3 regions of the Virgibacillus halodenitrificans genome follow, and region 2 is predicted to be linked to each of the others. Evidence: riboswitches for the same ligand, from Rfam matches in the RefSeq annotation. Region 2 holds a riboswitch; each other region holds the start of a gene.
What was found. Region 2 has a riboswitch for S-adenosylmethionine ahead of BME96_RS06400 (sodium:solute symporter family protein). Riboswitches for the same ligand answer to the same signal wherever they lie in the genome.
Positions count from the first base shown of each region.

Region 1: another riboswitch for S-adenosylmethionine. It lies ahead of BME96_RS03850 (homocysteine S-methyltransferase family protein); the one in region 2 lies ahead of BME96_RS06400 (sodium:solute symporter family protein).
Region 3: another riboswitch for S-adenosylmethionine. It lies ahead of BME96_RS12835 (methionine ABC transporter ATP-binding protein); the one in region 2 lies ahead of BME96_RS06400 (sodium:solute symporter family protein).

Region 1 covers NZ_CP017962.1:743,136-745,388, forward strand. The annotation lists gene BME96_RS03850 (homocysteine S-methyltransferase family protein) at 1-1,048, opposite strand, end outside; SAM riboswitch class I at 1,136-1,241, opposite strand; gene BME96_RS03855 (CBS domain-containing protein) at 1,444-2,142, shown strand; gene BME96_RS03860 (RDD family protein) at 2,223-2,253, shown strand, end outside.
Region 2 covers NZ_CP017962.1:1,215,410-1,217,662, reverse strand. The annotation lists gene BME96_RS06400 (sodium:solute symporter family protein) at 1-762, opposite strand, end outside; SAM riboswitch class I at 907-1,013, opposite strand; gene BME96_RS06395 (hypothetical protein) at 1,326-1,973, opposite strand; gene BME96_RS06390 (hypothetical protein) at 2,102-2,253, opposite strand, start outside.
Region 3 covers NZ_CP017962.1:2,455,139-2,457,391, reverse strand. The annotation lists gene BME96_RS12845 (toprim domain-containing protein) at 1-273, shown strand, start outside; gene BME96_RS12840 (thioredoxin family protein) at 285-599, shown strand; SAM riboswitch class I at 672-782, shown strand; gene BME96_RS12835 (methionine ABC transporter ATP-binding protein) at 955-1,989, shown strand; gene BME96_RS12830 (methionine ABC transporter permease) at 1,979-2,253, shown strand, end outside.

The DNA.
Region 1 (2,253 bases), 470 kb from region 2:
ATGCTTTTAAACGATAACTTAAATTATGCTGCTTTAATGTTTTATCTTTGCCAAACAAAAAGTGCTTTTCCATATCAGGTGAATATTTGGAGTTAATGGTTTCAACACCGACTGCTTCTGCAACAGCTCGAAGCATTGCCGGAGATGCACCACAACATAAGCCAATATAATTAACACCCAGATCGTTAGCTTCCTTCGCCCATTCCGCCAACTCATAACGGTTATGATAAAGTGGATCTAAAGCTGTTGGGAATGTGGTCTCTAAAGGCAAATGACAGCTACAGCCCCCATCTGGCAAATTAAAAAAGGTTGGATGTTCTTCTGAAGTACGGTATGGAATTGGCAATGCTCCAACATAGCCATCTACATTTTTTCTGATATCAACTATATATGGTTGCATAGTGTGTGGCCCACGGAAACAGTTCATTCCCACAACCAATGCTCCTTTTTCGGAAAGGAGTCGACATGCTTCTTCTACGGTATACCCATCACGGAGAATGTTTTCGCCCATTAAACCGAATGTAATAACAGCAGGCAAGCCTTGCTTTTTAATTTCCTCTAAAGCAATCAGAGCTTCTTCATAATAGTAGAAAGTTTCCCCATTAACGAAATCTACACCTTCTTCTTTACACCATTGGACCATCTCTGCAAAAATTTCCATAACTTTTTCTTTTGATTCAAGGTCATTCGGGTCAAATAAGTTTGTATTGGAGATATTTCCTGCTACCAGCGCTTCTTCGATTGGATGCTCCTTGGCTACTTCTTTAGCAAGACGGATTGCATTTCTGTTTAATGGTTCCAGTAAATCTTCCTTACCGATAATTCGCATCTTTTCTCGGTGGGCATTGTATGTAAATGCCAAGACAATGTCAGAACCTGCATTCATATAGTCGCGGTAAGCTTGTTTTAAAGCTTCTGGATGATCCAATGCGACTTCCGGAACAAAAGAGCCAGCCTGTAAATACCCTCTTCTTTCCAGTTCAAATAAGTAACCTTCACCAGCAATGACTGTCCCATCTTGTAGACGTTGTTCTAAACTTCTTTTCATTTTGTTTCCTCCTCTTTTTATTGTGTGAACAGAAAAAGCCCCTTCTAAAAATAAGAAGAGGCTGTTGTCACCAAAATATTGTTTCTCCTCTTATCTTCAAGCATGTAATATGCTTCTGGAATTGGCACAGTACTTTGCTAAGTCTGTTGCCGAGGCTTCAAAGGGCCAGTCCCTCCACCTCTCTGGATAAGAATTCTAACTATTCAATTTGATATTAAGTAATAACATACAGGAGCAAGAATGGATTGTCAAGTGGATAATTGAAAATTCATATCTTTCACTAAACGATATTTAATTAACAGAATCCTAGTATATATATTAGTTTCTTTCATGCATCCGCATAATAGTTTAAAATAATACTAGGAATACTAAATTAATAAGCAGGAGATTATCGAATGTTCAAAAACTCAGAGAAATTTTTAACAGCATTTAACCGAATTGAAAAAGAGTTAAGGTCCATGATGATTAACAAAAAAGATTTAGGATTTTCTAAAATGGTTAAAATACTGAGGAATTCCAATTCTTTGGTAAAACGTTACAGCGAGGACCTATTGGAATTTGCTGAACTGCGAAACGCAATTGTACATAATAAAGTGGAGCTTACACATGCAATAGCAGAACCACATGATTCGATCGTTGATAAAATTGAAACAATCCAAGAAGAGCTTGCACATCCTAAAAAAGTTATTCCCTTATTCAACAAGAAAGTACATTATTTTGATGAACAGGATTCTTTAGCAGATATGTTACACACCATTCATGAGAAAGGGCATACCAAATTTCCTGTCTACGCTAATCAAACGTTTATGGGTTTACTTACACAGAAAGGAATTACAAATTGGCTTGCAGAAAATAATGGAGAGGGTAGTTTCTCTTTCAACGATATTTTATTGAAGGATGTGCTCCCATTCGAAGAAAAAGATAATGTGCTATTTATTTCAGCTTCAACCTCCATCTATGCAGCAGTTGAACTCTACAAGGAATATGCATCAAAGGGAAAACGGCTTGAAGCTTTGTTAATAACTAGAAATGGATCGCAGGGAGAAAAACTAGCAGGGATTATCACTACCTCTGATATTCTTGAAATTCCATAAATCTGAAGTGGAAGAAAAATGGAAACTTTTTCTTCTCTTATCGTATAGAAAAGTAAATGAAAAATGTAAGGAGGCACAACATGGACAATTATAAACCAGCAGGATTTTGGA
Region 2 (2,253 bases):
AGGCTCTTTGCATGAGAGCGCCATTTGAAAGGCTGCCTGAGCCAGAATGACATTTACCAGAAAGGTACCAAACCAAGCGACAATCACCTGTAAACCAACACTATCAAACGCAAACATTGACGGAGACTCTACCATTAGCGTTTTTAATCCTTCGATTCCCGGGTTGATAAAAAAAGCCACAATACCAACAATAAACATGAGAAAAAATAACACGCCATTCATTGTTTGCGTAAAAGCAATGGACCACATCCCTCCTCCCTGTAGATATACAAACAACAGGATGGCAGTAAATGCTACAGACCATGTCAGCGAGATGCCTGTGAATACGTGCATAGCTGACGCGAAAGCAATCGCTGTCGCCACAGACCACATCGGAAAGGCAAAAGCAGTAATAGCACCTGCCATTCCTCTCGCTGCCCTGCCATATTTATCACCGATTAGTCCGGAAATCGTAATTAGCATTTTTTTACGGAAGGATCGAATTATTAATAAAGCAATAATAACGATTTGGACAATTTCAGCCACCCCATACCATATTGCTGAAACGCCATTTAAATAGGATAACTCCAAAATAGAAATATACGTAGATCCGGAAAATAACCCTGTAATACAAAATGCCACAATCCACTTATTGAAAGTTCTCCCACCAACAAAGTAGCTATCTTGTCGGTTTACTCGCCTTTTTGCTAACTGACCTGCAATTATTAGTACAAAGGTATATCCAACTGCAAAGATAATCATCCAATATCCATATGATGACATATAAACTACCCCTCTTTTTAAAAATTTTATAAATCAGATCGAATTACTTTGTTTAACGTTTAAAAAGCCTCCAAACTTTTTTAATTTAAAATAGAAAAACCCTCTTCCAAAATAAGAAGAGGGCTGTACGATCATAGCATCCTCTTCTTATCTCTCAGACAAATACTTGTCTGTTGGATTTGGCACAGTACTCTACAGAGCCTGTTGCCGAGGTTTCGCAGGGCCAATCCCTCCACCTCTCTTGATAAGAAGTTGCATTTAATTTATTAAATTATTTATCAATTTACATTATTCCAACACAAAAGTCAATACATTTTTACAGTATTGGGAGAAAAGGATTAATAACAACAAAAATCAAAAATAATGCCACGGTGATATGTACACATCCTAAAACTTTTTCTTTATAGCATAAATAGTGAATCCCAAACAGAAAAAACATGACAGATAAAAATGAAAAAATCACATTGATTGGGATAGAAATTGCATCATAAAGAAATAATAAAAAGTGAAAATCAGCATGAAGAGAGCGATTCCTGTATTTAACTTACTTAGTGTACTTCTACTCATAAGATCCGTTCATCTTTTCCATCAATAAGCCTAAAATGAAGGGCGAAAGATGAACCTTCCGAGATATGGTTTTGCACTCCAGTAATATCAATAATTTCTTTTAGATGTATTGCTCTTTTCTCGTTTGCTTCCAATGCTAACATGTGTGGGCCTGCCTCATTTATTAGCGACTCCATGCGCGTTTCATCAATGAAGGAATCGATCAGTTGAACTTCGAAGGTCACTGGTTCATTTCTCCGGTTTTGAAGCGTAAAATGACATTCGCCCTCTAACTGGGATTCATTTATTGAATTAAAATCACATTCCCCCTCATCTTCCTTTGAAACAGCAAAGATACCTTCTGCAAGTGTCTCTTGATATACTTTGATAAGTATTGGTGGCAAAAAACTGTATAAGAATATCACAATAATCAGTGATCGAAGACGGAATTTTCTTAAACCGAACATCAGCAATACCATTGCGACAACAAATAAAAATGAACCAATGACACCAGCTTTTATATAACCATCATGGTCCATAATGGGAATGGACATAAAAATAGTAGTAGCATGTAGCAAGGGATCATCAGGAAATGGAAAGAATAACCACATACAAATAATAAACAGAATAATAGCGCCAATAACTGTAAACTTGCTTCTTATCACAAAATTCCCTCCTCTCACCCACTCTATATATTTTTTAGAAATAAATGTACGCTTCTTTAATGCTTAGGAGTTCAACACGAGCTTTTTCAGCTTTTGTTTTGGTATTTACCTACGTTCTATTTCTACTTTCAGTTAGCTTGGTTGCTTATGCCTTGGACTACTTCAATCACACAGCCGCCCTTGGTATCGCTTCCCTCAAGTCTTACTGAATACAACCGGGTACTTGCAGTAAACGTTAGTTCACCATTTCCATCTGCTTCAAAGCGCTTTTTATCCACTA
Region 3 (2,253 bases), 1.2 Mb from region 2:
GTTACAATTATTTGTACAAACGGAACCCTTGGGGTCGAGAGGTTCGATGAACTTCTGGAAACATATCATTTGGATTATAAAGACGTGTTTATTTTTGTTGATGAGGATCGTTCCGGCTGGAAGCTCAGAAAACAACTAGCGCGAGAACTACCTCACGCCGAGCACATTTATGTAAGTAGTGAATATCGTGAAGTTGCTACAACCCCGGAACATATTTTGGCAGCAGCTTTGTTAAATAAACGGATAGCTGTAAACCCAATGTTCCTTCTTTAGAAGGTGATTTTTTGCAGGAAATTAAGACAGATCAATTAGAGCAGTCTGAGTATTTACTTTATATTTATACCCCCTTTTGCGGTACCTGCTCAGTAGCCAAAGGGATGCTTGAAAAGATTGAAACTGTTCATAAGGAAAACCTTTTTCTTACTATGAATGCTTCTTTACACCCTGAATTCATGCTTGAAAATGAGGTGGAGAGTGTACCTTGCTTATTAATTAAGCAAAAAAATGAAATTAAAGAAAAAGTGTATGCATTTAAGTCAATCGGTAATCTTTACACGTATCTATTGGAATATAAACCAGAATTGTTCTTATCGAGTTGATTATATAAACGATTGACAATATGTCAGGCGCATGATACTATTTGTCTATTAAATTTAAACTTAATAACGTGACTCTTATCTAGAGCGGTGGAGGGACTGGCCCTGTGAAACCGCGGCAACCTTCAAACATTTCTGTTTGAAAGGTGCTAACTCCAGCAAAGTGAAAGCTTTGGAAGATGAGAGAACGAAATGACAATAACTAACGTCTTTCTGTTCTCTTGCAGAAAGACGTTTTTAATTTTGTAGGTGTATAAATTATAAAGCTTTTACAATTATTCTGAGCCCCCTTATTTTGATGTAGAAACAATCTTTTAGGGTAAAATAGGCTTGTTGTAGTTTATGAGGAGGATTAAGCGTGATTTCGATAAAGGGTTTAAGCAAAATTTTTAACACAGATGCACATAATCAAGTGACAGCAGTTGATAATATAACCCTGACCATTAATGAAGGTGATATTTTTGGATTTATTGGTTATAGTGGAGCGGGAAAAAGTACATTTGTACGCTTGTTGAATCGCTTGGAAGAACCAACGGGAGGCCAAATAACAATTAATAACCAGGAAATTAGTTCCTTGAAAACAAAAGGACTTCGATTAGCTCGTCAGGAAATTGGGATGATATTTCAACATTTTAATCTATTATGGTCTCGAACGGTAAAAGAGAATATTACGTTTCCTTTAGAAATTTCAGGTGTGCCTAAAACTGAGCGAGATGACAGAGTACAGGAATTAATTAATTTGGTTGGTTTAGCAGGTAAAGAAAATGCATATCCTTCTCAACTAAGCGGAGGACAGAAACAGCGTGTAGGTATAGCCCGGGCATTGGCAAACAAACCAAAAGTTTTGCTTTGTGATGAAGCTACATCTGCTCTGGACCCTGAAACTACAAATTCAATTCTGGATTTATTAGTGGACATTAATAATAAACTTGGCTTGACCATTATCTTGATAACTCACGAGATGCATGTTATACGCAAAATTTGTAATCGAGTTGCTGTAATGGAGAGTGGCAAGATTGTGGAGCAAGGAAACGTCCTAGATGTCTTTTTAAAACCAAAACAAGAAGTTACACGTAAATTTGTAGAACAGGTAATGGGTAGTAATGAAGAGGAAGAAGACTTACAGCAACTTATCCAGTCATACAAACACGGAACAATTATACGATTGCATTTTGTTGGAGAAACTACTAACCAAGCCCTGATCAGTCAAGTTGCTAAAAAATTTAATGTAGACATTAATATATTACAGGGTAAAATCACACAGACACAGGCAGGGGCTTATGGTTCACTATTTGTACAAATGGATGGTGACCAGACTGAAATAAAACAAGCTATTCAGTATATCGAAAAAGAAACCTCTGTAGAATTGGAGGTTGTACAGCATGTTAACTGATTTATTCCCAAATATTAATTTGGAAGATTTTTGGGTCGCCACTTATGAAACTTTTTATATGACAATCATTGCTTTAATTGGGACGTTTATTCTTGGTATATTACTTGGGTTACTTTTATATCTAACAACAAAAAATGGAATATGGCAAAATAAGTTTGTGCACTTTGTTGTAGCTGCGTTTGTAAATATATTTAGAGCTATCCCTTTCATTATTCTTATACTATTGTTATTTCCATTCACTAATTTTCTCATGGGTACGATCCG